4 regions of the Desulfosporosinus paludis genome follow, and region 1 is predicted to be linked to each of the others. Evidence: riboswitches for the same ligand, from Rfam matches in the RefSeq annotation. Region 1 holds a riboswitch; each other region holds the start of a gene.
The links. Region 1 has a riboswitch for cobalamin ahead of thiC (phosphomethylpyrimidine synthase ThiC). Riboswitches for the same ligand answer to the same signal wherever they lie in the genome.
Positions count from the first base shown of each region.

Region 2: it holds a riboswitch for cobalamin, as region 1 does, so the genes downstream of both, VZF35_RS08350 (HoxN/HupN/NixA family nickel/cobalt transporter) here and thiC (phosphomethylpyrimidine synthase ThiC) in region 1, are expected to answer to the same signal.
Region 3: it holds a riboswitch for cobalamin, as region 1 does, so the genes downstream of both, VZF35_RS17960 (energy-coupling factor ABC transporter permease) here and thiC (phosphomethylpyrimidine synthase ThiC) in region 1, are expected to answer to the same signal.
Region 4: it holds a riboswitch for cobalamin, as region 1 does, so the genes downstream of both, VZF35_RS25380 (AIR synthase related protein) here and thiC (phosphomethylpyrimidine synthase ThiC) in region 1, are expected to answer to the same signal.

Region 1 covers NZ_CP144211.1:1,140,699-1,148,963, forward strand. Annotated here, with positions in the region: gene VZF35_RS05780 (Na+/H+ antiporter NhaC family protein) at 1-599, shown strand, start outside; gene VZF35_RS05785 (LysR family transcriptional regulator) at 750-1,601, opposite strand; partial or broken gene VZF35_RS05790 (DMT family transporter) at 1,775-2,641, shown strand; gene bzaB (B12 lower ligand biosynthesis ThiC-like protein BzaB) at 2,622-3,902, opposite strand; gene thiC (phosphomethylpyrimidine synthase ThiC) at 3,922-5,220, opposite strand; cobalamin riboswitch at 5,377-5,568, opposite strand; partial or broken gene VZF35_RS05805 (amidophosphoribosyltransferase) at 5,587-6,597, opposite strand; cobalamin riboswitch at 6,715-6,888, opposite strand; gene VZF35_RS05810 (hypothetical protein) at 7,235-7,438, opposite strand.
Region 2 covers NZ_CP144211.1:1,633,237-1,641,501, forward strand. Annotated here, with positions in the region: gene VZF35_RS08325 (hypothetical protein) at 1-221, shown strand, start outside; gene VZF35_RS08330 (ketopantoate reductase family protein) at 326-1,273, opposite strand; gene VZF35_RS08335 (CAP domain-containing protein) at 1,433-2,170, opposite strand; gene VZF35_RS08340 (cytochrome c3 family protein) at 2,283-3,356, opposite strand; gene VZF35_RS08345 (cytochrome c3 family protein) at 3,540-4,046, shown strand; gene VZF35_RS08350 (HoxN/HupN/NixA family nickel/cobalt transporter) at 4,207-5,214, opposite strand; cobalamin riboswitch at 5,427-5,616, opposite strand; partial or broken gene VZF35_RS08355 (IS4 family transposase) at 5,895-6,172, shown strand; partial or broken gene VZF35_RS08360 (IS3 family transposase) at 6,154-6,306, shown strand; gene VZF35_RS08365 (hypothetical protein) at 6,864-7,463, shown strand; gene VZF35_RS08370 (4Fe-4S binding protein) at 7,492-8,265, shown strand, end outside.
Region 3 covers NZ_CP144211.1:3,611,207-3,616,496, forward strand. Annotated here, with positions in the region: gene VZF35_RS17945 (hypothetical protein) at 465-605, shown strand; gene VZF35_RS17950 (hypothetical protein) at 645-905, opposite strand; gene VZF35_RS17955 (hypothetical protein) at 922-1,182, opposite strand; cobalamin riboswitch at 1,539-1,728, shown strand; gene VZF35_RS17960 (energy-coupling factor ABC transporter permease) at 1,884-2,579, shown strand; gene VZF35_RS17965 (hypothetical protein) at 2,566-2,910, shown strand; gene cbiQ (cobalt ECF transporter T component CbiQ) at 2,913-3,692, shown strand; gene VZF35_RS17975 (energy-coupling factor ABC transporter ATP-binding protein) at 3,711-4,535, shown strand; gene VZF35_RS17980 (EamA family transporter) at 4,593-5,290, shown strand, end outside.
Region 4 covers NZ_CP144211.1:5,124,081-5,132,345, forward strand. Annotated here, with positions in the region: partial or broken gene VZF35_RS25360 (ABC transporter ATP-binding protein) at 1-410, shown strand, start outside; gene VZF35_RS25365 (PspC domain-containing protein) at 474-662, opposite strand; gene VZF35_RS25370 (DUF1540 domain-containing protein) at 855-1,028, opposite strand; gene VZF35_RS25375 (flavodoxin family protein) at 1,223-2,041, shown strand; cobalamin riboswitch at 2,129-2,304, shown strand; gene VZF35_RS25380 (AIR synthase related protein) at 2,390-3,139, shown strand; gene VZF35_RS25385 (ECF transporter S component) at 3,212-3,727, shown strand; gene VZF35_RS25390 (ABC transporter ATP-binding protein) at 3,755-5,527, shown strand; gene VZF35_RS25395 (energy-coupling factor transporter transmembrane component T family protein) at 5,533-6,339, shown strand; gene cbiD (cobalt-precorrin-5B (C(1))-methyltransferase CbiD) at 6,485-7,612, shown strand; gene VZF35_RS25405 (YtxH domain-containing protein) at 7,703-8,098, opposite strand.

The DNA.
Region 1 (8,265 bases):
TTGCCGTATTCGTCCAGGGGCACCCTCCGTTACAAGTTCTAAATGATATACTATTTGGGTTCAAGCTTGATACTAAAAGCTTCCTTCATAACATAATCGAAGGAGGCGGCGTCATATCCATGCTTAAAACTTGCTTTGTGGTCTTCGCTGCCAGTGCATTAGCTGGACTACTTGAAGACATAAGGGCCTTTGATGGTATAAAGAACTTCCTTACAAATATGAAGCTAAAAGGCTCCCGGCTTTATGGTCTGACTACAGTCGTCAGTACTTTGACAGCTGCCTTTGGTTGCACACAGTCCATGGCGGTTATTTTAACTGATGAAATAATGAGGGATTGCTATTCAAAAGAAGAAAACTATCAGTTCGCTTTGGACATGGAAAATTCTTGTATACTTACATCCGCACTGATACCATGGAACATAGGTGCGCTACTTTGTACAACAACATTGGGTGTTAACATGTACGGTTTTATTCCATATGCTTTTTACATTTATGTTTTCCCCATAATATATTTTCTATATTTCTGGAACAAAGAAAAGTTAAAGTGTATTAATGGTAATCTTAATTCGAAAGGAATTCGTTCTCATCTAAAGTGGTAGTCATTACTTTAATATTGTAATCCATCTAAAATCATTCTCTACAAATATAAGTTGTTCTAGAATTAGCAAGTGATTTATTTCATGCCACGTTTAAGAAAACAGCGGGTATATAAGCTATTTATTTTATAAGCTAATCTCCATCATACTTTATTACTCCTTCTTTCTATATTGTAAATATCCTAAAAATCGTTTGGCCGCAAGGGAAAGCAATTTTCGTTCTCTCATAGCGACACCGATAGTTCTAAAAGAAGGAATTTCAAGCTCTTTCGCTATAATTTTATAAGGAATACGCTGTAAAATTAATTCGGGTAATATACTGATTCCAAGCCCGTTTTCCACCATGGACATAATGGCATAGTCATCCCAAGTTGTAAAATGAACTTGTGGTGAAATATGGTGTTTCTCGAAAATTTCAGAGATTTCAGCTTTTGCGCCCTTTTCCAAAAGCATAAACGGACTGTTTAATAATTCGTTGATCGGAAACTTATCGCAATTAGCAAGCGGATGATCCTGCGAGATCACTACCAGCAAACGGTCTTGCTCCAAAAAGATAGTTTCGAGTTCTGATTTTGTCGGAAGCCGCAAAAATCCGAAGTCAACACGTCCTTCTAAAATCCAACTTTCAATTTCCGTATAATCACCGAGCAGCAATTCAAAATCAATCTTTGGGTACTCCTTCTGAAAAATCTTAATCATATTAGGAAGCCAATGGGTTGCCACACTGGAAAATGTCCCAATACGAATCATCCCAGACTGTAGATCGTGTAAGTCTTCGATCTGCGTCATTAAGGTTTCATGCTCATTGCAGATTCGCTTTAACTGAGGCAGTAACTTTAAGCCATCCGGGGTTAAACTGACACCGGCACGTCCCCTTTCCAGAAGGAAGACACCCCATTCCGTTTCTAAATCGTTAATCATACGGCTGATGCCAGACTGTGTATAGTTCAATGCTTCAGCAGCTTTTGTAAAGCTCCCATGTTCTACTGCTTTGATAAATGCCATATATTTTTGGATATTCATGTCCTTTTCCTTTTGCATCTGATTTTATCATACATACTATGATAAATATTCAATTCTGTAATGTATAGGAAGATGATAAACTATTATTGTTAAAAATTCAAGTTTGGAAAGAAAAAAGACAAATGTAGATTTCAGAAACGGAATGGTGATTAAAAATGAAAAAAGCATATTTTAAATACATAGCCGCATTGCTCATGTTTGGCTCCAACGGAATTGTTGCAAGTTACATTTTATTAAACAACTATGAAATCGTTTTTTTGCGGATTTTGATTGGCAGCTTGTTTCTGATTTTGATATTTGCACTGTCTAAACAGAAGGTACAGTTCAGGAAAAGCAAAGCACACTTTCTGTGTTTAGTGTTTTCCGGCGTGGCAATGGGCGCAAGCTGGTTATTTTTATTTGAAGCATATACAGAAATCGGCGTAAGCATTGCCACCCTTACCTATTATTGCGGTCCCGTGATCGTCATGATTCTTTCTCCGCTTATATTCAGGGAAAAGATGACAAGAGCCAAACTGCTTGGAATTTTTGCTGTAATAATTGGAATGCTTTGTGTAAACGGGCAAGCTTTGTCACAGGGAAGAACTTCTTGGGGATTGATTTACGGAATATTATCGGCAATCATGTATGCCATTATGGTGGTTTTCAATAAAAAAGCTGTAAGCATAACAGGACTTGAAAATTCCATGTGGCAGTTAATTACGAGCTTTATAACGGTTGCGATTTTCATAGGTTTGAAGCAAGGATTTTCAGTCAACATTACGCAAGGAAATCTAATGCCGATATTGTTATTAGGGGTTGTTAATACTGGAATTGGTTGCTATTTTTATTTTTCTTCCATTGGTAGTCTGCCTGTACAGACTGTGTCAATCTCTGGATATTTGGAACCGCTTTCGGCTTTGTTTTTTTCAGCTGTCATTTTAGGAGAAAAGTTAAGTCTTGTGCAAATAGCCGGGGCTGTATTGATTTTAGGAGGTGCAGCATTTGGAGAGTTATTTCGGTTTAAGCAAGACCAAAATACTCGGCGGCAACCTGTGCGGCACATCCGCTTCCGCATACTACACAACCGTGATTGTCACCGGCAGTTGCTGCAGCAGCCTTCAGTCGTTCGGGATAAAGAGCCGCTTTAATCTGCCTGTCCATGTTCAGGGCAACACGGGCCTTGGCCATTTCCAGATCTCTCGCCCACGCTTGTTTATTACCTTTGGCGATATCAGCAATATGAGCGGCCATTCTGGTAGTGATCACTCCAGTTCTGACATCTTCCTCAGTCGGTAACCCCAAGTGTTCGGCGGGAGTCAGATAACATAGAAAATCCGCACCACACGCTCCGATCAACGCCCCACCGATTGCTCCAGTGATATGATCATAACCTGGAGTTACATCCGTGGCTAAGGTTCCTAGAATATAATAGGGGGCATTGTTGCATAGTCTTTTCTGCACACGCATAGTTGCATCAACATGATTGAGGGGAACATGACCCGGTCCTTCCACCATGACCTGAACACCAGCCTCCTGTGCTCTCCTGGTAAGCTCCCCCTGAATAATCATGCCTTGAAGCTGCGCACCATCCAACGAATCAGCAATGCTGCCGGGACGGATGGCATCGCCCAGACTTAGGGTAACGTCATAAGCCTTTAATATTTCCAGCACGCGGTCAAATTTTTCATACAGAGGATTTTCTTTCTGATTGTGCAGCATCCATCCAGTGAGGAAAGCACCGCCCCGGCTGACCACGTCAGTTACCCGTCCTGTAACCTGCATTCTTTTGATGACGTCCATATTCAGAGCACAATGAATCGCCATAAAATCCAGACCATCGGCCGCTTGTCTTTCAATGACCTCAAAAATATCTTCTTCTCTCATGTTGACAACACTGCCGTATTTTTCAATCGCTTCGATGCCTGCCTGGTAAATCATTGTGCTGCCTACAGCAACATGAGCCAGGGACAAGGACTGTTTTCTCATGCCATCAATATCTTTTCCCGTACTTAAATCCATAAAACTATCGCAGCCAGCTTCTTCCGCAATCGCCAGCTTTCGGGCTTCCATTTCCATGTCATCACGATCACTGGAGGTGCCGATCAGGGCATTAACCTTAATCCTCAAACCTTCCCCGATCCCACAGTATTTAAATTCCTTCCGTTTTCTGTTTCTGGGAATGACAATTCTCCCTTCTGCAACTCCCTGCCGGATAAACTCTACATCAAGATTCTCATCAGCTGCCACCGCTTCCATTTCCTCGGTGATGATTCCTGAACGTGCTTTTAAAACCTGTGTCATCTTATCCACCTTTCCCTTCTTAACAACTATGCTTTGATGTGTTCAGATACTTAGCGACAATTTCCATGGCACAGTACTTCCCGCACATGGCACAAGCCGTGGATTCCCCACTATTTCGGGTTTTCCTGATCTCTTTTGCTCTCTGCGGATCAAGGGCCAATTCCAGTTGTCTTTTCCAGTCCAGGTTCTTCCGGGCCATAGACATTTCCAAATCCCATTGATGGGCTTCTTTCATCCCTTTGGCCAGGTCGCCGGCATGTGCAGCGATACGGGCGGCTATGACTCCCTCGTGCACCTGATCAACGCTGGGTACGCCAATATGTTCAGCCGGGGTAACATAACAAAGAAATTCCGCACCGGCCCAGGCACTGAGGGCTCCCCCGATAGCAGCATTAATATGGTCATAACCGGCGGCAATATCCGTTAGCAATGGCCCAAAAACAAAATATGGGGCTCCCTTACAAAGGCTCTTTTGCAAAGTGACAGTCGCCTTCACATGATCTAGAGGCATATGTCCAGGTCCCTTAATCATGATTTGAACCCCCGCCTCCCGAGCCCGCCTGACCAGTTCTCCCAAGATAACCAGTTCCTGAACCTGCGCTCCGTCCAAAGAATCAGCCACACAACCCGGCCTCATCCCGTCAGCCAGGCTGAGAGTAACATGATATTTCCTGGCAATTTCCAATACCCGATCATATTGTTCATAAAGGGGGTTTTCACATTGATTGGCGATCATCCAGCCGATTAAGTGAACACCTCCGTAACTTACCAAAGAGTCAATACGGCCTTCTCTCTTTGCTCGTTCCACAACATCCATGGTCGTTGCGCAGTGTAAGGCTAGGAAGTCAACACCATCTGCCGCATGCCGTTCAATGACTTCAAACATTTCCTCAGCTTCCATTTTCACGCTCGAACCGTACTTTTCCCCAGCTTCAGCGATTGCCTGATAAACTGGCAGTGTTCCAACCGGAACGGAAACAGAATTTAATGTTTCTTTACGCATTGTATCAATATCACCGCTGACGCTTAGATCCATCAGAGCATCCGTACCTGCTGCCAATGCTGTTTTGATCTTTTCAACTTCTTCACTAATTGTAGCTTCACTACCGTAAAGACCAATACTGGCACTGACCTTTGTCCGCAACCCATATCCTATCCCAACAGGAATAATAGTCTTATGGTGAATATTACAAGGAATTACTATTGTACCAGCAGCAACTCCCTGCCTGATAAATTCTGGTGAGACTTTCTCACGGGCCGCCACCTGCTCCATTTCGGTAGTAATTGTTCCTTCCAACGCGCTCGTTAATAAACTCATCATTAATCCTCCTCGTAACTTTTTATAGAGTAAAAATTTTAAACACATATGTCTATGTCTGCATACCTCCCTTTTAAAAATGGTTAATAAAAAAAGTCCACACCTTATTAGATGTGAACATTTCCACCGTTCCCGTCTTGCTGCCTTTATTAGAAAACAGCTCACAACAGTTCAGGCAGGTCTCCTGGCTTCCGGAGTAACGCCCGCGTCTCCCTTCCCGCTTGTTTTTCCTAACGGACAACAAGCGGTGGTTATGAGATGGACTACCGGTTACAGTGGCGGGACCGTCCGGGACTTGCACCCGGTTCCCTATTCTCCCTTGCGGGCACCTGAATGTTATCATATATTTACTTAGAGGCCGCTTTTTCAACCGGTTTCTTGCTTAAAAACCGGAACTGGATAAACCCCGTCAAAACAAGCTGTGCAAAACTCATTAGATTGCTGTAAAACTTGAAGCATTCCTTTTAAGCTGAGGTAATAAAGGCTATCTGCCCCGACATAATGTCTGATTTCTTCAAGAGTTTGATGCGCAGCAACAAGCTCATCAGATGACGGAATATCAATACCATAGTAACAGGGAAATCTTAAGGGGGAGAAGCCACCAAAAAATGCACCTCTTTTGCTCCTGCTTCTCTAAGCATTTGGGCAATATGGCGGCTTGTGGTTCCCCGGACAAGAGAATCGTCCACTATCACTACCCTTTGTCCTTGAATTACATCGTCCACCCGCAACCCCAATTGCACAAGTTTCTGAAGCTAAAATATAACCAAATTCAGACCCTTTCAGTTTTCCTAGGCATAATGGACGCATTCCGTAAGGGTCTCGCAAGCCAATTAGACTGTTTTCTGTCATCATTACCAACGAATATGAACCTGATATTTCATTCAGATAGAGTTCCAGAAGTTTCTTAAGAGGGAGATTCCTGTAATGTGCTATAAAACTCAAAAAAACTTCACTATCTAAGTTGATTGGTCTAGCTACTCTGGTTTGCGCAAACCGCTTTTTTAATTGACATACATTGGTTATGTTCCCATTATGAGCTACAGCGAAACTGCCCTGTTCGCCCTTATATACCAAAGGTTGGGCATTTGCTTCCGAACTATCGCCACTGGTAGAATATCTTACATGTCCTATAGCTACATTTCCCTTTAATGTTTCTATAAGATCTTTACTAAAAACTTCCGTAACCAACCCCATTTTCTTATGTAATTTAATTTCTATCCCGTCTGAAATTGCCATCCCGGCACTTTCCTCTCCCCTATGTTGCAGCGCAATGAGACCATAGTAAGTTTTTAGGGCAACACTATTACCTGGAGCATAAATACCAAAAACACCACACTCGTCACGGGGTTTGTCACGAAATTCCCAAGGGAACATTTTCCTCTCCTCCCTCGAAATTAGTAACTTAATATTATATTAAAACAAAAAACCCGCAACTCATTATGAGCGCGGATTTTTCCATCATCCTCACCTAAACCAACTTAAACGCGAAGTCGATGCTTAGTATTTACAGGCAGGTCTCCTGACTCAGGTTCATAGCTTCCTTGCCCCCTTCCTCCTTACAGAGTGGTCATGGCAATAGCTCCCCTTTACAGTGGCGGGTCCGTCCGGGACTTACACCCGGTTCCCTATTCTCCCTCATTGGGCACCTGTAAAATTCGGTTTAATTATGGCTAATATTACTTAAGAAGATAGAATATGTCAAGTACAATTTTCGATGAAATTTTGTATCAACCACCCGTCAAGTCACCAGTAATCTTTCACCCCTACCACCCACCAACCTTCGAAAGGGGCCTTCTTTTGGAAAGCGGGTGAGATCGACTCATTACTCGACTACGGCTAGGCTTTACCAGAACGAACAGTATCAACTTTTCAATTAGTGTTAGCTTAAGTTTTGCACCACAATGAGGACAAACTGTCGCGGACTGTGCAACTTCTCTTGAGCAAGTCTTACAGGACGTTAATTGATCCATAACCAATTCCACCTTTCTGTTTCCTCACTCCATCAGAATGGTTAATAAATTAATACTTTGACGGTTTGCATTATTCCAAAAAAGATAAGGCAAAACCCAAAGATTCGTTCGCTTCGAATAAGTCGACTTCTATCCATAGGCAACCTTTCATTTAGCCAACCGATATACCATCCTTGGAATGAGAGAAATGAAATCACCAAACCAAATGCAATGAGAAGCATTCTAAAGAATGTTCCTAATTTCACCAATTATCCCTCCCCCAACGTTCACCGTGTGGACGGTAACATTGGATATCTCAACATATCGTACTAATTCCACAATTATACTTTATTTCCTGTGCGCACGTTGTGCGTTTCATATATATTTTTTCAGAAATCATTGCTCCTGCGGTGCGATGTAAGACAACCGACTAACCTCATGCGAAAGCCTCTGGGGGACAATAGCATGTCGGTAAAGTCAGGATTAGACTGCTAACGCTGTCGAGTTGCCTGGCGAGTCAGGCCATATATGGTAAAGCCTGTGGGCTGAATCCGGGTCTGTGGCTGTGAAACGCTGACGGTCATGCACCGGCTATTAATAGGTATACCTAATATGAGGAAAGTTGGGTATAAGCAGGCCTATTGACGCACCTGTGGTAAGCAGGGTAACGACCAACCGGGTACCTACGTATGGATACACTATATGAAACTGCCAAACGTGACCTGCCTAAGTGCCGTTCCTGGCATATGGCAGAGAGCCCTAACAGTAGCCTAATGGCCTTCTGTAACGGAAGGCACACGGTGAGCAGTTCCTTCTCCAATACTAAAGCCCTGGCCTCGACCTTCGCCTTGGAATTCCTTAACCCCTCCGCATTCGTCTTCAAACTGTCGCGCTCTGTACTCAGCCGGGTTATTTGGCCCGCTTGCTCTTCCAGGGCTTTCCGGAGATCCGCCTTTTCCTCCAGGGCCCGATCCCGTTCCTTAATGACCTGATCCCGCTCTTTTTTACATAACGGTGGAAAGCTATCTCTTCAGGAATTATATAAAGTTGCGTCACCAGTCCAAGGAAAAGGTAAAGGAATTTTACGATCGAT
Region 2 (8,265 bases), 490 kb from region 1:
TATTGATCTTAAAAAGAAATAATTTTGGCTATTTGCTTTCATCGGTCATTATAATAAAGGGTTTTACAATGGGGGCAGCACTGACAGCAATGATCATCGCTCAAGCTGTTGCTGGAGTTCCGATGAGTTTTTTAGAAATCATGATGTTTCCCCTGTTCAGTTTGCTGATTGTCTGGTGTTTAGTTTTAATGCTAAAAAACATTAATGAAAATGCCCATTAGTCAATTATTGCTTAAAGGACCTAGCCAAACAAGCCCTCGACCATTCGGCGAGGGCTTGTTGTGCTCAGAACATCAGTTTCAAGATAGGGATCTTCGAAAAGATCTTAACGGCGATAATTAAAGTGTTCTTTGGCTTTAACCATAGCTACAATGATTTCGTTTAACGGGACAGGGACACTTGATTCGTGAGCCAGCTTTACCACGGCACCATTGAGAGATTCGATTTCCGTTCGGCGACCACTTTGAATATCTTGAAGCATCGAGGCATGGTGAGCGGATGTCGGTGGTATTAAATTAGTATAAAGATTCTTTAAATAGCTCTGGGCATCTGGCCAAAAGGTCATTATGCCCCTTGCCGCAAACACATTAAATATTTCTTGAATCAAGGTATTCATTAGATCTCTGGTAACGGGTTCTTCAGCCAATTGTCCATAATTCACTTCAAAGACTGCTCCAAAAGAATTTAAAGCCGAGTTATAAATTATTTTACCCCAAATATATTTCATGATTTCATTTGAAGCCTTTGTGGGGATACCTGCCTTGCGAAATATGCCGGCAAACTCCTCCAGCAGTTCAGAGGCTATAAGGTTTTTAGGAGAGCCTATTACTACGTCGTCAGCTATAACAGTAACTATTGATTCCCCTGGTACAGACATTTCAGCTCCGAAAATGACTCGCCCTAAAACGATTCTCTCTTCTGAAATATATTTCGCGGCAGCTTCAAAATTCCCATAACCGTTTTGCAGAAGGAAAATATGGGTAGTCTCCCCAACGAGTTGGGATATTTTTTCGGCAATTTCTTCAGTGGAAAAGGATTTCACTGTAACAATAATCATGTCAAATTGTTCACGATCCAATTCACACACATCTGTTACCACTCTGTCAAGCTTCGCAGCATGCTCTCCCCAAATACCTGAAACTTTTACTCCACTCGTCCTTATCTTATCTAAAGCAGCAGGCCTTCCTAAGCCCGTCACTTCGTGCCCTGCCAGACTCATAAAACAGGAATAAACGGTTCCTAATGCTCCCAAACCAACCACTAAAACTTTCAATTTTGTTCCCCCTCGAAATACAATTGTCCATGTTGTACTTCTTATAAGTTACCACACTCTCCTTAATAAGGGAATCGATTTGGATGTAAAAGGGGCTGCCCTCTTAAATGAATCTCCTTCACGGACATCATTATCGGGCAGCCCCTTAAAAATTCTGTTCTATCTTCCGATGAAGTCTTGCACAAATACATAACCATACGTCGGACTCGAAGTGATACCTATCCCAATGTAGTTAAACGATGCATTCAGGATGTTCGCTTTGTGCGGCGGATCATTCATCAAAGCTTGATGAGCAGCGTCTACCGATGAATCCCCGGCAATATTCTCCCCTGCTGACGTGTAATTGATACCAAAAGTCTTCATCATATTAAATGGGTCCCCATAGGTTGGGCTTGTGTGGGAGAAATAGTTTTTAGCTACCATCTCATCACTTTTCGTTTGAGCCATTTTTTGAAGCTGAGGATCAATTTTCAGCGTGCCAACGCCGGCTTTAGAGCGTTCTTGATTAATTAAATCAAGCATGTGCTGTTGCCCTGTCGTCAACGTAACTTCAGAAGGAGCTGGCGCAGGCTTTGCGGTCTGTTGAGTTGTTGTGGGATAGTAAGGCTGGGCTAAACCTCCCGAAATTGCTCCAACGGTATCATTAGTCAAATGAACGACCCACCAGCTTCCTAATTTACCCAAACATTCAAGCACTTGACCTTTGTATACTGCTCCGACTTTTAGAAAAGTGGTTGATGGCCCTGATCGAACGTTAACGGCTGAAGCGGTAATTTTAAGCTGTGCCGGAACATTGGTACGGCTAAATTGAGTTTGGGCGAGACTCTGAAAAGGAAAAGATACTAAAATTACTATTGTCACTATTATAATACTCAAAAATAAAATTAACCGTTTCATAGTACCTCCTCTGAATTAAATGGAGTTATATCTTCTGACTAGTACAGGGAAATGAGGCTAGACCTTTTTGCGGTCAAGCCTCATTTATCTTCCCATTCTTAAGCTAGTAATGTTACTTAGCTAGATCTGGTAATGCTTTCTTAACCATGTCAAGCACGGTAGGATCTGTAATTTCCACATTCTTTGTTGTTGGGTTGACTTTGGTAGCAGACTCTGGAATGGCTGTGAAACTGTGGTCAGCAGTTGTGTGACCATGGGGGTCAGACTTATTATCCCACATTATGGTATTTACGTCGTAATTTTTACCCGCATGACAGGTTGCGCAAATGTCATTCGGATTATCCTGCTTCAACAATCTGCCCTTAGTATTAGTACCGTGTACGTTATGGCAAGTCAAACATCCGTTGATCATACCAGTAGTGTTGTGTTTGCTGAAGGTATAGTCACGTGTGCCATAGTGGTTCGTGGTAATAATCGCACCTGCTGTGGCGCCTGTTGTGGTATCTTTCGTCGGATCACTCTGATGGCACTTCAAACAGGTCGTAGAAGTCGGCAATGGCATGGTGGCCTTCCTTTGATCATCTGTGGTAGCTGCAATGTGAGCGCTTCCCGGACCATGACAAGATTCGCAGGTAATTGTTAAGTCCGGTGTACCTGCTTTACCCATACCTGGGCTATGGCAATCAAGGCAAGAGTAATCTCCTGCAGACCAGTTCTGTGTGCCTTTGACCAAGCCAGGGTTATCGATCTTATACGTTCCGTCAGGATTCTTGATTAAATGACCCACCCGATAATACTGCTTGGCAAAACCAGCGTCTTTCGGGATCTGAGCCACAACATAGGTATCCATTTGCACGCCAAGTGCTTTGCTTAAATCGACAGTTGTAGATTTTGCATTATTGGCAGCTCCATCATAGACAGTAACCGTGCCGTAGGTCTTGTCGAGTTTGTAAGCAGACAATGGTTTAAAGGATTGAAAATGCGGTGTTTTGTCGTAGTTTGCTTTCTTATGACACGATTGACAGGTTTGTTCTCCGACATAGGTGAGATTAGTGTTCGCAGTTTGAGTCACGTTTGTCGTCGGGGTCTGTTGAGTTGGTGCGGGAGTCTGTGTATTACAGGCTGCAACCAGAGTGATAATGACTAAAGTCAAGATGCATAATACAAGAATTTTAAGCCGACGCACTGAAAATTACCTCCTTCACTGGTTCCTTAAACATCCCTAGTTTGCCGAAAAATGCTTGTTTTATACCAAACGCGAAAGATGTTTCAGTGCGGATATTATTACATATTTTTGAGAATTTAATGTAACAATAAGAACGGAATTGCGAAAGGAGTCGTCAAAACGTATTAAAAGGGGATGATGAATATGGCACCGAACGAAGGGCAGCCGGCCAAAGCCAGTAAGGCCCAAAGAACTGTGTTTATTGGATTGATTGTAATTGTCGTGCTAATTGCTGCAGCGTATGCCGGGATGCACTACACCTCCCGCCCGCAATTTTGCACCTCTTGCCACGAAATTGCTCCCCAAGTCGCTTCTTGGCAAACAGGACCGCACAAAGATGTGGAGTGTTTAAGTTGTCACGCTGCTCCAGGAAATCTGGGCTACATAGTGCGTAAGCTAAGCAGTTATAAAGAACTGTATCTTCATTTCACTAATCAAGTCCCTGCTACACTTGCATGGACGCCGCATATCGATGCTTGTTTGTATTGTCATAGCGGAAAAGACAGTGCCTATCCTAATGCTAAAAACATTACTCTCGCTCCTGGATCTGCGCCGAATGCCCCACCTATCAGCCACCAGCCTATGATTTCTGGCAACGTAAGCTGCATATCCTGCCATGGTAATGTTGGTCACTCATCTGGATCAAAATAACTAATATCTAAATATCACTAGAGTTGCATTCAAATATTTTGCAAGATAATCAACACATAAACAAAACACGAAAACACGGGGAAGCCTAATTGGCCTTTCCCGTGTTTTTAATAGCTTTGACAAAACCGTTTTAACTTATCTTTGATAATTTTCTTAATCCCTACGCATTCTCCAACCGTAAAACCTTCCATAAAAGATATGAGACACCCCACGCTAATACGAACAGCCCAACAAGCAAATAGCCTATTCCACCGAAGTTAAGGTTTTGTATCCATCCCCAAACTCCTCCATTAAGTCCAAGCTTTGGAGTAATTATCTGGGCCAATTCGATTAAGCCGATAAACAATGCTGCAATAACAGAAAGGCCGGTAACCGATAAATTATAATAAATCTTACGTAGCGGAGTAGAAAATGCCCAATGATAAGCAGTTGTCATGAAAACCCCATCCGCAGTGTCCATTAGGCTCATACCAGCAGCAAATATAATCGGTAATGATAGAATTGCAGTAATAGGCATTCCTTTGGAACCAAGAGTAGCAGAAATTGCTAATAATGCTACTTCTGATGCAGTATCAAAGCTTAAACCGAAGAGAAAGCCCAGTGGATAAACATGCCAACTCTTGTTAATAAACCGATATAGAGGTTTAAAGAAGCGGGATAAGAAGCCCCGGTTTAAAAGTAGTTGATCAAGATTTTCTTCATCGATCTCACCTCGACGCAATTTTAAGAAGAACCCATAGATATCAAACCAAATGTAAAGATTAAATAGCCCGATAAGCAAAAGAAAACTTCCAGCAACCGCAGTTCCGATCAGACCAGCGATAGCTTGTATTTGTGGAATGTTCTGTTGTGCCCAATGCATTGAAAATGCTGTAATAATTGCCATTATGCAGACAACAGTAGAATGGCCAAGCGAGAAGAAAAATCCAACCCCCATCGGATCCTGTTTTTGCTGAATCATTTTACGTACTGTGTTATCGATCGCCGCGATGTGATCAGCATCAAAAGCATGACGTAAGCCTAGTGTGTAAGCAAGAAAAGCAAACCCTAGTAATTGTGGATATTGCTTTAAATTCAAAAACAACATCGTCATGCCCAAAAGGTGTATTCCTGTTACTGCCACTCCAAAACTGAGCCATTTAGGACGACTCTTCATTTTTACATGGATGTTTTTCAAAATTTATCCTCCTTTTATTACCAAGCCTTGAAAGGACATTTGCTGGATTAACTGATCATACCGTACCCGATACCCCATGCTTGGAGGTAGTAAATAAAAACAAAAAAACCCTTCACCAACAGAAGGGTAAAAAGCTTAACCTGTATCAGGTAACAAAAGTAATCCTGAATACACAGGTATACACCCCCTAACATTCCCGTAGGTAGTTCAAATTCGGAATAAGCAGGTCTCCTGGCTCAAGTTCTTCGTTAACTCACGTCTTCCCGGATAAATCCCAGTGACACTTTGTGAGTTACCTCCCTTATACAGTGGCGGGCACCGCGTCAGCTTTAACTGACTTCCCTTTTCAATTCCTTCCCTCGGGAAGGAATCACTCATCCCAGATATTTAATTGTATTTATGGTATCATGAAACAATTAAGTATGTCTAGTACCAACTTGCCAAAACAATCACACTATTTCGGCATACGGGAGTGTCAGTGACACTCGGGAGCTAAGTTAGATCGAAATTCAAGCCCCTAACGCTAGCTCCTCAGAAATGACAGACTGCGCGACTTTTCGCCCTGAATAATTGCCCTATCTGCGCAACTAATAACTAAGTAACTCAACTTTCGCATAGCAAAAGTTACCTCCAACCCTGTATATATCTAAGTTGCGACAAAATATTTCTGTCTATTGACAGAAAATTTAAATGCTGGATTCTCGGCGGATTACCTTCTGATGGATGGCTGGTTTACTCATGCACCACTACTTCAAAACTGATGGATAAGAGACTTCACATCATTGGGATGGTAAAGGAGCTAAAACAACGTTATCGTTTCGAGGGAAACGCATTAAGTTTAAGTGAGTCATATACCAAACTCCCTAAAAACCCCAAAGCAGAAACTCTCGGCTCAGTTCGAGTTCAAACCCTTGCAAGTTTATCTCTTAAGATAAAGCGTATATCAAACCATGTGAAACTTTAGATGAGCTTAAATATGAGATAGACCAATATATGAACTACTATAACAATTTCAGATATCAATGGAATTTAAAGAAGATGACTCCTGTTGAATACAGAAATCATCTTCTAAGCATTGCATAGTCTTGACTGCTAGGTCTTTTTTTGTCATTACCTGAACTTATATAGCAAGACCTCCAGAATATACGTAAAAAATATTTTCCACATGGAATGAGTAGGCTCAAGCTTACTCATTTTCCGTTCGTATGCAATCAGATTAATACCTCTATCAGCTATCCTTCTTCATGAGAAATTCACAACTTTTTCATCAGTTTATCGTATCAGAAAGTTAAACTAACAGCATGACTGAACCACAATCATGAAACAAGGCTGAAAAATGAAAGTTTATGAGGAGGAGTAGCGAATAAAATACAAAAAAATTACTGTGATTTTGGACGTTATGAGAAGGTTGTGGGATAAGGCGCAATACACTGTGTCATATCCCACACATGGAAATTGAAATTACTTGCAATCATTTAAAAGTTGATTCAAAAAGTCGTCGTTCGTTTTGATTGAATGGGCTTAGATACTGATCCAAGCAGACTCTATAACCTAAGACTAAAAATTTACTAATAACAAACCCAACTTGGCATCGTTTTTGCACATTAGAAATTCGACTTTATTTTTAGAGGAGTGTGTTTATGAACGTTTCAAGAAAACCAATGAAGAAAATCCTTTTTTCCCTATCTCTGTTGCTCTTAACTCTCGTGATTGCTTCAAATACCCTGGCTGCATCTGGTGGACTAGAACAGGATGCGGGCCCTTACCATGTAATCATGCAGACTAACCCGGAAACCCTCGTGGCAAATCAACCAGCTACTTTTACGGTTATCGTTACAGATAAGGCTACCGGCAAACCGGTTACCGGAGCTAAAGTAATGATGGACCCAACAACAATGAGCAGTAGCGGAAGCATAAAAGGCTCTGATAGCAACAACAGCATGCCTGGTATGGACATGTCTTCCGGTATGGATAAACAAGGTGGGACGGCCATGCAAGAACAGTCTTCCATGGGTTCAATGGCCATGGACGCTGGTTCGTATATGATGCAAGGTATGTCTTTTAACCAACCTGGGCAATGGAATCAAACGATTACTATTTCTTCCCCTCTCGGTGACAGCACGGTTAATTTTCCCTTAACAGTTGGTAAATCAGGACCGAATTTCGTTCTTATAGGCAGTGTTGCCGGTGTCATTGTAATTGTCGGAATACTCGCCGCAATCTTAAAGAAAAGAAAATGAAAAACTAAGAAAGTAGAGGAAAATTGTAATGTCTTCTAAAAAGCAACCTATAAACTTCCTTAATATTCCTTTGCTTAAACGTTTTCTTAAAAGTCCTTTCTACCCAAGAATTTTCCAGTGGATCACCGTTTTAGTTTTTGGGGTAATTATGGTCGAAACCTTAGCAGGTCCGACAAACGTCGGAGAGAACTTTGGTTCCGCTGCCACTTGGGTTCTTTGGTGGCCCCTCATTCCCTTTTTCTTCTTTCTGCTGGGCCGATTTTGGTGTGGAATCTGTCCTTTCGCCTGGGTTAGTGATTTAACCCAAAAATTATTTGGGGCCAACATGAAGGTTCCAAAGTTTATCCGTAAATATGGTCTTTGGATCATCGATATTACCTTCATCTTAATTACTTGGTCCGATCACATTTGGGGAATTGTAGAATCACCCCGAGGATCTGGAACCCTCTTATTACTCATTTTAGGTGGCGTCATGGTCAGTGCTTTACTCTTCGAACGCCGTACCTGGTGCCGCTACCTATGTTTCCTCGGTAGCTTGTCAGGCAACTATTCTAGGTCCGGTATGCTGGAACTGCGGGCAGATAAAGAGACTTGTAAAACCTGCAAGACAAGGGATTGTTATAAAGGATCTTCTAAAGCACCTGGCTGTCCAATGTTTGAATTTCCAATGGCTATGGAAAACAACGCCAACTGCAATCTCTGTGGAAACTGTATCAAAAGCTGTCCCCATGATTCAATTCGTTTAACACCCCGTAAACCTACCAGCGAATTCTGGTCGATGACTAGAGCACATTTTGAAGAG
Region 3 (5,290 bases), 2.5 Mb from region 1:
AGCGAAGGACGGGTTTAAACATCTATCAAATTGAACATGTATTAGAACGAGTACAAGCTCTACCCCTCTATGCACATAAAAACGGGTTAATTGAGCATTGCATTTAAAACTGACCTGATTGAACTTCAAACAACTCACTTAACTTTAATGCCCCACCCAGTAAGTATTGCTTGCTGGGTGGGGCGTTGTTATTTATCAATTACCGTAATAATTATGATCGCCTGCTGAAGTCAAGCTTGTGTACGCGCTAGGATCAATAACTAATCATATTACAGCCTTCAATGTAAGAACAGAGGGCCAGAACTTGAGATAATAGGGTACATTTTAAACTCACTTTCTGGACCTCAATATTTGTGAAAAATTGTCACACAGGGAAGAATATTTAAAAAACGTGTTGAAAGATAAGTGATACTGGTTTTTCAATTATTAGATACGTGCTTATAAAACAACAGGGGGTATAATCAGTGGATGCACCAATTCGAATAATGCTACTTCGTGATGCCGATAAATGTGAAATTAACGCTGAATTAATGGATGCAAGAAATAAGTTTAGCATAGGACAATCAGAAAATGAGTATTATCATTGGTTGGATGAATTAATCTAAATAGTGTAAAGTGGCCTCAATCTAAGGTTGCTTTTTTCTTTACTGGAAAGTCATTTCCAATTCCTCTAAGCCATGTTCCATAATTTGTTGTAACGCAGCATCGTTTATCTTTTCTTGTTCTTCCTCCGAGACATAGCCTGAAAGATAAAATTTTTTGACCATTTTATATATGCTATCGTACAGTTCATATTTCTCTTTTAAAGTCTTCTTCCTGAACTGGCGAGAAGCTTTTATTTCGGCAATCATCTCTGGAAAGTCTGTTGCAAAATAAAACTCCCGCCAGAAAGTGTCTTCATCCATGTCTATAGACCTCCTCTTAATGCATGGTTTTTCTCATTTCCTGCCGAGCACGTTCTAACATTTCTTCCATTGCGGCATTTTGGATGCTGATTTTTTCTTCTTCTGAAGGGCCTTCTGAAAGAAAACTGTTCTTGACGAAGGTGTAATACTCATCGAACAATTCCTTCTTTTTAGTCATGTCCATTTTGCGGAATGGACGATCGTTTTTTATATGATCGATCATTTCAGGTAGGTTCGTTTGTAAATCAAGTTCTCGCCGAAAAATGTAGTCATCCATTGTTGAGTCCTCCTAGGTTACATTTTGCAAAGTGTTGCTTTGTTGCTAAATCCAGTGCAAGAGGAGAGGGGGGTGAACTCGAATGAATTGGGTTCCCGATCAAGGAGTTATCGAAAATCGTAAGGCAACCGACATGTTTTGATAATTGATGCCCATCTGGAAGTGGAAGTTTGGTTCCATCAGGAAAGTAATCCCACGTTGGGCAACGATTCATGTAAAAAAGTGCAATAAGGGGTAGTACCAGCGGAGTGTCACCACCAGCAAACGTATAGATTAAATCAGTTACCATACACGGAGGATTTTGGACTTCGAATAATCTAGACAGACTATCTTGAGTTGTGTTACAATTAAAAATAATTAAATATCAAGGGATGAGTGATTCTTTCCTGAGGGAAGGAATTGAAAAGGGAAGTCAGTAGAAGCTGACGCGGTACCCGCCACTGTAAAAGGGAGTTAACTCGCATAGTGTCACTGGGATTTATCCGGGAAGACGTGAGTTGATGATGATCTTGAGCCAGGAGACCTGCTCATACCGAAGTCGAAACTACCTACGGGATGTTAGGGAGGTGTATACTTGTGTTTTTGGTAATCTTACCTGATACTGGTTGAACTTTTAACCCTTCTGTTGGTGAAGGGTTTTTTTATTGTCCTTCTCATAATTTCTTACTTCGAGATCGTTAATTAATTGGAGGTTTTTTGCAATGCATATTGAAGATGGTATTTTATCTCCCTTAGCTTGGGGTTCATGGTACGCTGTCACTACCGCATTTATTATCCCAGGCATAAGAGAAATTAAAAAGAAGGTCAAAGAAAACTTATCCTATAAACCTTTCTTGGCTATGACTGGTGTGGCGGTATTTGTTATTTCGGCGATGCACTTGCCAGTGCCAGTGACAGGTTCTTGTTCCCATCCTTGTGGTACCCCTCTAGCTGCAATTATTGTCGGCCCTTTAGCAACTGCCGTAATTTCCGCTATTGTTCTCTTTTTTCAGGCTATCTTTTTGGGCCATGGTGGTATCACAACCATTGGTGCTAACACCTTTTCCATGGGAATTGTGGGAGGTATTTCTGGTTACTTAAGTTGGAAGATTTTACGTTCCCTACGAAGTCCTCTCTGGTTGGCCGCTGGGGTAGCGGGTTTCGTTGGTGACATATTGACCTATTTAACGAGTTCTTTTGAGCTTGCCCTTAGTTTACACGGTCATGTTCCTTTGCTTAAACAATGGATGATCTTTTTTATGGGTTATGGCCCCACCCAATTGCCTCTAGCCATAGCTGAAGCTGTCTTTACCGCAGCAGTTCTTCAAGTCATGGTTAATCGTCGACCGGATTTGCTGCCTGGGATTAAACTTCGCCAAAAATCCAACCAGGAGGTAAAACTAAATGTCAATCACTAAAGAACAGACATCAAACCAGCAAATTCAATGGTTCGATTCATTTACTAAAATCATGCTATCCGTAATGTTCGTCCTATTGCTTTTCATTTTCGGGGCGGGCAAATATATGGCGAGTCATGACATGGAGGCTGGTGGTACCGATGACTTGGTAAACAATCTAGCCACAAAGGTAACCCAAGGGGAACATCATCCCTTCGCAGAATTACCGGGTGATGCCCAAGTAGGAGCCTTTTCCGTTGCCAACTTCTTTGCTGGCTTAATCGTTGGTCACCATTGGGAAAAGCTTTTCGGCAAACCAACGAATGAAGAACAATCCTTAGAGGTGGAATGACTATGGAATTGGCTGTCTTGGACAAAATTACCGCCGCTGATAGTCCGTTGCATCGTTGGGATGGCCGGGTAAAAACCGTATTATTTCTGAGTGCCATCATTGTCTCAACTCTTCTCAATCATTGGTATTTGGTGGCCGGCCTCTGGCTGGTCACCCTGGCTTCTTTCCGTACTATGAGCCTGCCGTGGCGGCACCTGTTCATCCGCCTATATATCCCTTTCGGGGTAGCTTGGTTGGTATTCCTCAGCCTAATCTTTACGAATGGCAGTCATGCTTTATTGGTTATTTCCCTTGGGCCGTTTAGACTCACTGCCTACCAGGAAGGCTTAACGTTAGGTTTTCTTATAGTACTTCGTATTATGGCTGCTGTAACGTTAGGTAGTATTCTCTCTTTTAGCACTCCCATGATCGAGATTCTAGAAACCCTACGCCTATGTAAAGTTCCTAATCTGATGATTGATCTTGCCGCCATGATGTATCGCTATGTTTTTATTTTGACTGAAACCAGTCATAACATGAGACGAGCACAGCTGAGCCGAATGGGCGACAGTAGCTCATGGCTGCATCAGGCCCGGGATATCGGTAAGGTGGCAGGTTATGTCTTAACGAATTCATTGGATCGTAGTATTAGAATTTATAAAGCAATGCTTTCCAGAGGATACAATGAAGATAGTACCGGTGCTGACTTTTTTACTGTACCTTTATCCGCAACTGATTGGCAGATTGGCTTGCTTGGTCTCGCCTTATTGGTACTCCTAGTGATTTTAAACATAATAATTTAGTAGAAGAAAGGAACAGACATGGAACTTATCAAGGTTTCGGGAGTTAGCTATACTTACAATGACGGTCACCAGGCACTTAAGAATGTCAACCTGAATATATCGAAGGGCGAAAGAATTGCCATTCTGGGACCGAATGGAGCAGGAAAATCAACTCTTTTCCAACTTTTTAATGGTCTATTACAAGCAACCTCCGGGACGGTTACGGTAAAAAACCTACCTGTACAAAAAGAAAATTTACCGGAAATTCGCCGTAGCATTGGTATGGTTTTTCAGGACCCTGATGACCAACTTTTCAATTCGTCGGTTCGTCAGGAAATTGCCTATGGCCTGATGAACATGCGTATTTTCGGTCAAGCTTTAGAAGATGCGATAGCCTGGGCTTTAGAAGTTGTGGGCATGCAGGGTTACGAGGCTAAAAGTCCTCATAATTTAAGCGGAGGTGAGAAAAAGCGAATTGCTCTGGCTAGCGTACTGGCTATGAAACCCGAAGTTTTGGTTTTGGACGAACCTACTGCTGCTCTGGACCCACGTGGTGTTAGTAAACTTATTAGGTTACTCAATACCATTAACCGTGATCTTGGTATTACCCTAATCTTTGCTACCCATGATGTTGATATTGTCCCCTTGCTGGCTGACAGAGTGTATCTTTTAAGCAAAGGGGAAATTGTCTCGGGAGGCACTACAGCAGAGGTTTTTAAACATAAAGAGGTAATTCGTAAGATCGATTTGCGCTTACCTAGGGTAGCGCATTTGGCGGAACTTCTCGCACGGGATGGTTTTTTAAATATAGACAACCTGCCCTTAACTATTGGCCAAGCCAAAAATCTTTTTGAAATAGTATAATTTACAAGGAATTACTGAATGGGTAGAAAATTACTTTCCTCACAAGAGGTACTAAAAATGAAGAATAGAAATATTGCATCAATGCTAAAAGCCCTAGTTGCTGGTGCTTTATTTGGGGCCAGTACTCCAATTTCAAAACTACTTTTGGGTGAAATAGCCCCAACTCTAATGGTATCATTTCTATATCTTGGCAGTGGTATAGGACTCTTTTTACTGAGATACGTCCAAAGTTCAGACACCAGTTTCAGTGCTGAAGCAAGACTTACCAAAAATGATTGGCCATGGATAACCGGTGCTGTACTTGTGGGAGGGATTATAGCTCCGATTGTATTGATGTTCAGTCTTAAGAATACACCTGCAGCCACGGCTTCACTTCTACTAAATTTTGAGGGAGTAGCAACAACCTTAATTGCAGTTGTCGTATTCAAAGAGGCAGTTGGAAAGCGTATATGGAGTGCTGTACTATTGATTACATTGGCGATTATCCTGCTATCATGGAATTCATCCGGACAGTGGGGTCTGTCAATCGGTGCTGTCGGGGTTATCAGTGCTTGTATTCTTTGGGGAATGGATAATAATTTCACACGCAATGTATCTGCAAAAGACCCCCTTTCAATTGTAATGATTAAAGGATTAAGCGCTGGTACTTTCTCTCTTATTTTGTCCCTCGTTTTGGGTTATTCGTTCCCTTCGATTGGTTCTGTTATTGAAGCCATGTTACTCGGCTGCTTCAGTTATGGGTTAAGCATTATTCT
Region 4 (8,265 bases), 1.4 Mb from region 1:
GCACTTTCTTTTGTTCAAGCAGAGGAATTTATACGAAAACTCCCCCAAGGATTTCAAGAACCGGTGGGGAACGAGGGGCAACCTTGTCCAATGGGCAACGTCAGCTAATCTGTTTTGCTCGAACCATAGCCGGTAACCCCAAAATTCTAGTCTTAGATGAAGCAACAGCAAACGTCGATACAGAAACGGAAGAAGCGATTCAAACTGCCTTAAATAAAATGCGGAAAGGTCGTACAACCATCGCTATCGCCCACCGACTTTCGACCATTCAGGACGCTGATCTGATTTTAGTACTCCACCACGGGAGAATTGCAGAAAGAGGTAAACATGCAGAACTTTTGGCCAAAGAAGGATTGTACCATAAAATGTTTATGCTTCAACAAGGAGAGAATCAAACGAAAAACAGCTAGGAAATCTCATTTTGATTTTTCCCAGCCATTCTAAAATTCTATAAAGTTTTGATTAGTTTTTTATTACGCTTTATCACTTGGAATAATGAACCATGCTACTAGATAAGCCAGAAAACCTGTCCCCCCTACCAGGAGAAGAAGTAAAGCTCCTATCCGAACAAGACTAGGATCAAGGTCTAAGTACTCCGCAATCCCGCCACAAACCCCTCCAAGCTGCTTGTCGTGACTAGATCTATACAAACGTCTGGACATTCTTTTTCCTCCTTTTATCATTTGCCAAAGTACATCTGGTATTTCAGGTAAAAGGTAACCTCTCCACCCTTAATACGCAAATACTGACCCAAATGTTACAGGCAGGAAAAAATGCAAAAGTATAAGGCTTGTCTTTTCGAGCAAGCCTTATACTTATAATTCAAAAATTCTGTTGAAAAAGTTAATTTTGAATTACTCTGGAAGAAACGTTGCGCAGTCTGTCATCTCAGTGCTTTGGGCATTAGGGGATTGAACTTCGATCTTATCCGCATGACAATGATCCCCTGTACCATAGTAATGACAGGTGTTAACAAGACATTTAATTCCACCATTAGGCTGAGGCATTTTCTTAGCTTGTCCAGACATATTAAAATTCCTCCTTAAATTAAAATTCTCTATTATAATCTCCAGATCGTTAGATTTTATAAATCCATATATTTACATAGAGGAGTGAATGATATAATAATGGTATAACGTTTTACTTTAAAGCATTATACCTAACAAAAAACTTTTTGAATTATTATAAGTTGCGCGAACTATAGACTAGAAGGAGAGATATCATGAAAAAGATCTTAGGAATAGTTGCTTCGCAAAGGAAATTGGCCAATGGCGAAATCTTAATTAAAGAAACGGCTGCCTCAATTGGAGAAGAAGTAAAACTTGATCTTCTCAAGCTGCCAGAATTAAACCTTCGGCCCTGCAAAGCGTGTTATGCCTGTTTAGTCCCAGATCAACCATGTCCTCTTATCGATGATTTATATTCAGTATTCGAAAGAATAAAAGAAGCTGATGGAATCATTTTATCAGCTCCATGCTACGCCTTAGGCCCTGCTGGGATAACCAAACTGTTAGGTGATAGGATTATCGCCCTTGCACAACATATCGATGAAATCTGGGGAAAACCTTGTGTGATCATTGGTACTGCAGGAATCAAAGGTTGGGAAGGGTATACCCTATCTGCTTTAATCGCCAATGCTCGATTTCTGGGTCTGGAGGTTAAAGATGCCCATATGTTTATTGGCGCCCTGCCCGGTGAGGCTTTATTACAGTCAGAAGTGAAGGAACGAATACAAGCTCTTGGAAACTCGTTATTCGGTGAACCTCGCCCATTAGAAGCCGGTCAATGTCCTACCTGTTGGTCCGACCTCTGGAAGTTCCCCAGACCTAATCATGCTGTCTGCCCGTTTTGCGGTCAGGAAGCGGAGATTCGTTCATTGGACAACGGAACGAATTTGCATTGGGAGTTTGGTCCTAAAGCCAGTCGCTTTAACAAAAGTGATTTGAAAGAACATTTTCAGGTCTGGTTGAACGATCAAGTTCGAGAGTTTGGTAAACGCCGTAAAGAGCTGGCGGTTATACGAAATCGCTACAAAGGTTAGGTACACTGAAATACACTAGTCACGACGCGGAAGAAGATTCAAAAAAGTCTTGTAATCTAGTCCTTCATGGATTAAAATACGATTAATTCAATAATTATTTTTATAGGTGCCCTTAAATGGGGAGAATAGGGAACTGGGTGAAAATCCCGGACGGACCCACCACTGTAAAAGAGGAGACTTGTACATTAACCACTGGGAAACCGGGAAGGGGTATAAGTTGCTGATTCTAAGTCAGGAGACCTGCCTATAATGTAAGTGACCTGGATCAAGGTAAAGTTCATGGTCAATTTTCTTATTCATAAAGGATAGAAAATTGATTGTGAACTTTTGTTTTTTATAGGAAAGGGGGTGGAAACATTGGGATATCAGGGGCGGGATATCGAAGTAGTTTCGATAAACCCAGAACAATATCTTGTAGCTTCTTGTGATTCCTGCGGGGCGATTGGCCTAAAAAGTTTTGACATAGTTCAGGTTGCCTGGTCCATCACAGGGAGGCTGACGGCACGAGTAGCCTTATTGGAAATTTTAGCCGTGGGAGCGACGCCTAAGGTCATGACCGTGGCGATTTCTAATGAACCATACCCGACAGGTGAAGAATTATTAAAGGGGGTGAAGGAAGAGCTGATATCCGCCGGTCTGGCACTCCCTTTAGCCATCAGCACAGAAAAGAACATGGTGACACAAGAAACTGCACTCGGTATCAGTGTCGTAGGAATAGTAATGAAACATCAATTGCGGCTTGGAACTTCCCAACCTGGAGATGACGTCTTTTGTTTAGGTCTGCCCAAAGTTGGCCCTGAAGCCAGTAACCCTGAGGATCCTGAAATTATCCAGATAAAGCATCTGAATAAGCTTTTAGGAATCTCAGAAATTCATGACATGATACCCGTTGGATCGAGAGGAATCCGCACGGAGGCAGAGCAGCTTGCCTTAAATAGCCATAGCCGGCTGTTGTTCTACCCGTCTTGTAGCTTAAATATGGACAAATCGGCCGGACCTTCTACCTGCCTAATCATTTCGTCGCCTCGCCCGGTTACAAATCTTGTTTTTTCAGATCTTAAACAACTACCTATTCATAAGATTGGAACGCTAGTCTAACCACTTTTATTAAAGAGCATCACTTACTTATTTCTACTGAAACGACCACTTAATTTAAGGAGGAGTAAACTTATGAGTCAAATTAACACCGAATCTAAGGAAGTTAAACTTTCTGCTTGGAATGTCAAAAGACTTTCCATCATGGCCATTTTCATTGCCTTAAGTGCTGTAGGTGCATTGATTAAAATTCCAAGTCCTGTCGGAACAATTGGCATGGATTCAGCTCCAGGATTTTTCAGTGCCTTAGCCTTTGGAGGCATTGAAGGTGCGGTTGTTATTTCCTTTGGGCATTTGTTAACATCGGCGGTGGTCGGATTCCCTTTAACTATTCCTGTCCATCTTTATATTGCTTTCCAGATGGCTTTATGGGCTTTGGCCTATCGCTGGGTAAACAAAACGCTGGGTCTTATACCGGCAGTCATCGTAGGTATCATCCTCAATGGGGTTGTATCTTCTTTTGCCATGGTTCCCATCATGGGAATGGGGGGCGCTCTGGGAGTACTGCCTTTTCTCGTCGTCGGATCAGCACTTAATGTCATTGTTTCCGCGATTGCTTATAAAGCCATTAAGGGAAGCCGCTTAATTTAAACTCATAAGGAGGAAACCTTAGAAACCGTGGGAATTGAAAGAGCTGACAAAGACTTAGAAAATAAGAATGCCATTGAACTTACGAATGTCTCATATTATTATCCAAACGCTGTAGAAGCAAGTTTAAAAACCATATCCTTAACCGTGGAAAAGGGAAAGTTCATCGTTTTAATGGGAGAAACCGGAGCAGGAAAAACGACCCTTAGTTTGTGTCTTAACGGGCTGATTCCACAACTTCTTGAAGGTAAGCTGACAGGTCAAGTGGTCGTGGCCGGTCAGGATGTAAGGAAGACTCCTGTACAATTGATGTCCAAATTTTTGGGGCTCGTCCTCCAGGACCCGGAGAGTCAGCTTATTGGTCGAACGGTGGAGGAAGACACCGCTTTTGGCCCCCGTAACATTTCAGTACCTTTAGAAGAGATCCAACAGAGAGTTAATGGTACTTTAGAGAAAGTAAGACTTCAAGGCTATAATCAACGATTGACAGAAGAGTTATCCGGTGGGGAGAAACAACGTTTGGCGATTGCTGGAGTCCTGGCGATGGAACCTGAAATCTTAGTGCTCGATGAACCGACCTCGGAACTCGATCCAATAGGTCGATCAGAAATTTTCACGACCTTAGATGACTTGCGCAGGAAGAAGGATTTAACCATTATGTTGGTCGAACATTCCAGCGAAGATGTGCTCAAAACGGCAGATGAGGTCGTCGTAATCAATCAAGGAGAAATAATTTGGCGTGGTGAACCTGTTCAACTTTTTCGCAATGTTCCTCTCCTGCAACAGTATGGAATTAAACCCTTACCCGTCAGTCTTATGGGCTGGAACCTCTATGAAAAAGGATGGATTTCAATCGACGCTATCCCTTTAGACCTACCGTCTGCGGAACACTTAATCAGGACCTTGCTCTCCAACCATGGTCAGCACAAAAGTAACCCACTCCTACCGTTACGGAAAAAAGAATTAAGCTCCTCTCAGGGAGAAAGAGCTGTGCAGATTAACGATCTTTTTTATCAATATAACTCAAATCAGCCTGCTTTGCGGAGCATAAACCTAACGATAGAGAGCGGCGAGTTTGTGGCCCTAATTGGACAAAACGGTGCCGGCAAAACCACGTTAGTCAGACATTTGAATGGACTCTTGAAACCAACACGGGGAGACGTCATTATTCGAGGTATGAATACGAAGCAGTATGATACGTCTCATTTAGCCAGAACCGTTGGCTATGTATTTCAGAACCCAGATCACCAGATTTTTTCTGCCACCGTTGAGAAAGAGCTGGAATATGGTTTGAAAAATGCAGGTTTTAGAGGTCCTGAAGTCCGAAAACGGATTAACCAAGTTCTTGAAGATACCGGTTTGGAGCAATATCGTAATGTTCACCCCTTCACTTTAGGAAAAGGGGAGCGGCAGATGATCGCCGTGGCTTCAATCCTGGTATTGAAACCTCAAATTCTGATCATTGATGAACCGACGACAGGTTCAGATTGGTCTGGGGTTCAGGCAATCATGACCTTGATCCACCAACTCCATCTTGCTGGAACCACAATTATCATGATCAGCCATGACATGGACCTCGTTGCTCAATATGCTCAACGTGTGATTGTCTTAAAAGAGGGTGATATTTTGCTTGATGGGCATCCCCATGAAGTTTTTGCCAACGAAAAGGTTCTCCTTGACGCCGCAATAGTTCCACCTCAGCTTTGTCGGCTTTCCTTGCGTTTGAGTGACATCTTATTACAAGAGGTTCTGCTCGAGCCAAAGGAATTCACGGCACTGTTTGAAAGCGGGGAAACGCCATAATGTTTATGGATTACTCACCAGGAGATACGCTTATCCATCGTTTAGATGTTCGAGCGAAAATGCTTGGATTCTTAGGAATTATAATTCTTTCTTTTTTGTTTCAAAATCCATTTTATCAGCTTGTAATCCTAGCTATTGCCAGTCTGTTAGCTTTATGGATAAATATTCCTCTGCAGAAGATTGGAGGAATGATAATTCCTTTAATGCCAATCGTTATTTCAATTATTCTTATCACAGGATTTTCTTTGCCTCCTCAGCACTTCGAACAGGCCTCCAGTCAGAAAATCCTCTTCTATGCTTTACCCGGTAATCGCTTCGGGGCAACGATTGGGGGATTTTTGCTCGGTACAACATTTCTTCTCCGCTTATGGAGCATGTTAATAGCTTCCTCAATACTAACTTCAACAACATCTATGGAAGATTTTACTCAATTCTTTCATAGGATGAAGGTTCCTGCAGAGATATCCATGATGATTACAACTGCCCTACGCTTTATACCAACATTAGATAAAAAACGTCGGCTTATTATGGAAGCGCAAAAAGCAAGAGGAACAAAATTCAATGACAAGGGTATAGCCAGCTCGATTCGCTCCTATATACCAATTATGATTCCTTTGTTTATTAATTCAATCTTAATGGCCAATTCCTTATCCATGGCTATGCTTAACAGAGGGTACGGAATGACCCGGGCTTGGTCTCCCAGTAGCGAAAAATCCTTTGCCTTAAGAGACTTCTGGACAATATTTCTTATTATCTTAGCAACGACGGCAGCAATTTTTGCGCGTTTTAAACTGCGTCTTGGAGTTTTATAATCAGTTGCACTTCAGTAGATCATAACTTATACTTTCTTTATCGCTTATTAGAATTGGCACATTATTTGGCCGAATAAGATAGAGGAGCTTCTTGAACGCTCCAAAGTTTGACACTTAGGAAAAACTTTGAAATGGGAGTAAGATTATGGCTCGAAATAAAGATCGACATACCTGGCGGGAGGGATATACGACCGGAAGTTGTGCTGCTGGTGCTGCTAAAACAGCATGTCTTCTCCTTCAAGGAGATAGTTTGCCCGAACATGTGGAAATTCCGTTACCAAATAAAGCACGTTTAACGATGCCTATCCATTCTGGAAAACTAAGAAATTCAGAGGCCACAGCGTGTATTCTAAAGGATGGCGGGGATGATGCAGATATCACGGACGGTTTGGAGATTCGTGCTTTGGTGCGTCGTCTTTCATCTCAAGGGGATGTCCATATTCGGGGGGGGCAGGGCGTAGGAACCGTTACTAAAAAAGGATTGGCTCAAGCTGTGGGGGAGAGTGCCATCAACCCGGTCCCGCGAGCTATGATACGGGACGCTGTACGAGAAGTTTTCCCCCAGGACGAGCTTGAAATCACGATAGAAGTTCCTGAAGGAGAGACAGCCGCCTTGCACACTCTCAACCCTCGGTTGGGTATCGTCGGAGGAATTTCGATTTTAGGGACAAGCGGGATTGTCCGTCCGATGTCTGAAGAAGCCTTTAAAACCTCGATCTTACCGGAGTTAGACCAAGCCTTAGCTTACGGACATAAAACGATTGTTCTGACTCCTGGGCATTACGGGTTTCGAGTCGCAACAGAACGTTTTAAAATTCCGACCGAGGCTGTTATCCAAATGAGCAATTTTGTAGGGTTTCTACTCGAAGAAGCTGCTTATCGGGGGATCGAAGGAGTCATTTTATTGGGGCACATTGGTAAGTTAATTAAAGTCGCCGGCGGGATTTTCCATACTCACAATCGTGTTGCTGATGCCCGCACGGAAGTGTTATTGGCCCATGCTGCACTTGCCGGAATGAAGACTGACACGTTAAAGTATCTTGCCGAGTTTCCAACAACCGAAGGGGCCACTATAGAACTTTTAAATCTGGGTCAGCAGACCCTGCTCCATCAATTAGCTCACTTGGCCAGTAAACGTGCTCAAGCCTTCACCTTTGATCGACTGAAAGTCGGAACAATTATGACCCTGCTGAATGGGCAGCCCATCGGTTGGGACACGACAGCGGAAGAAATTATGAAAGATCAGGGTTGGACGTGGTCTGTCGACCCTTAACGGACTCCCTGATAGCCACAGTAAATAAAAGGAAGCTCCAAGACGCAAGAGCGCAGGGCTTCCTTTTATTTATTGTGTTAAACATAAACATTATGGAAGAGTTTCAATATCGTCTGGATGGGCTATTTCTGAGGATTCAACAGGATTTATTTGAATTTCTGGCTCCGCAGAGGTCTCTTCAGGAACAGACTGAGCAAGATCAATGTAGCCAACTTTATTAGGTCTTAAGTCGTGAAATAGCATTTGGAGATCTGTTTTTATTTTCTTTCCTTTATTAATTAGGTCAGTACTTTTTTGCTTTAGTACCTCCGCGTGTTGAGATGTAGAATCTTCTACTTGTTCGATAAGAACTTCGGCTTTATTTTGAATATCTTTGCGTAATGCTTTGCCGCTTTTTGGGGCGATCATTAAGCTGACAAAGGCTCCTGCCGCTCCTCCGACGAGTGCAGCTATTGCAACCGTACCGATATTTTTGTTTTTGGGCATTTATCATGAGCTCCTTTCTTTGCACGCTTATGCATGATATTTTATTCTGCACCTATCATTGAAGTGATAGTTTCTTTTTGGTAAAATATTTAAAATAAGGTAATAATCAATAATGATACGCAAACTTTTTTACCTTTATATGACTTAAATCAAAACATTTGTCATTC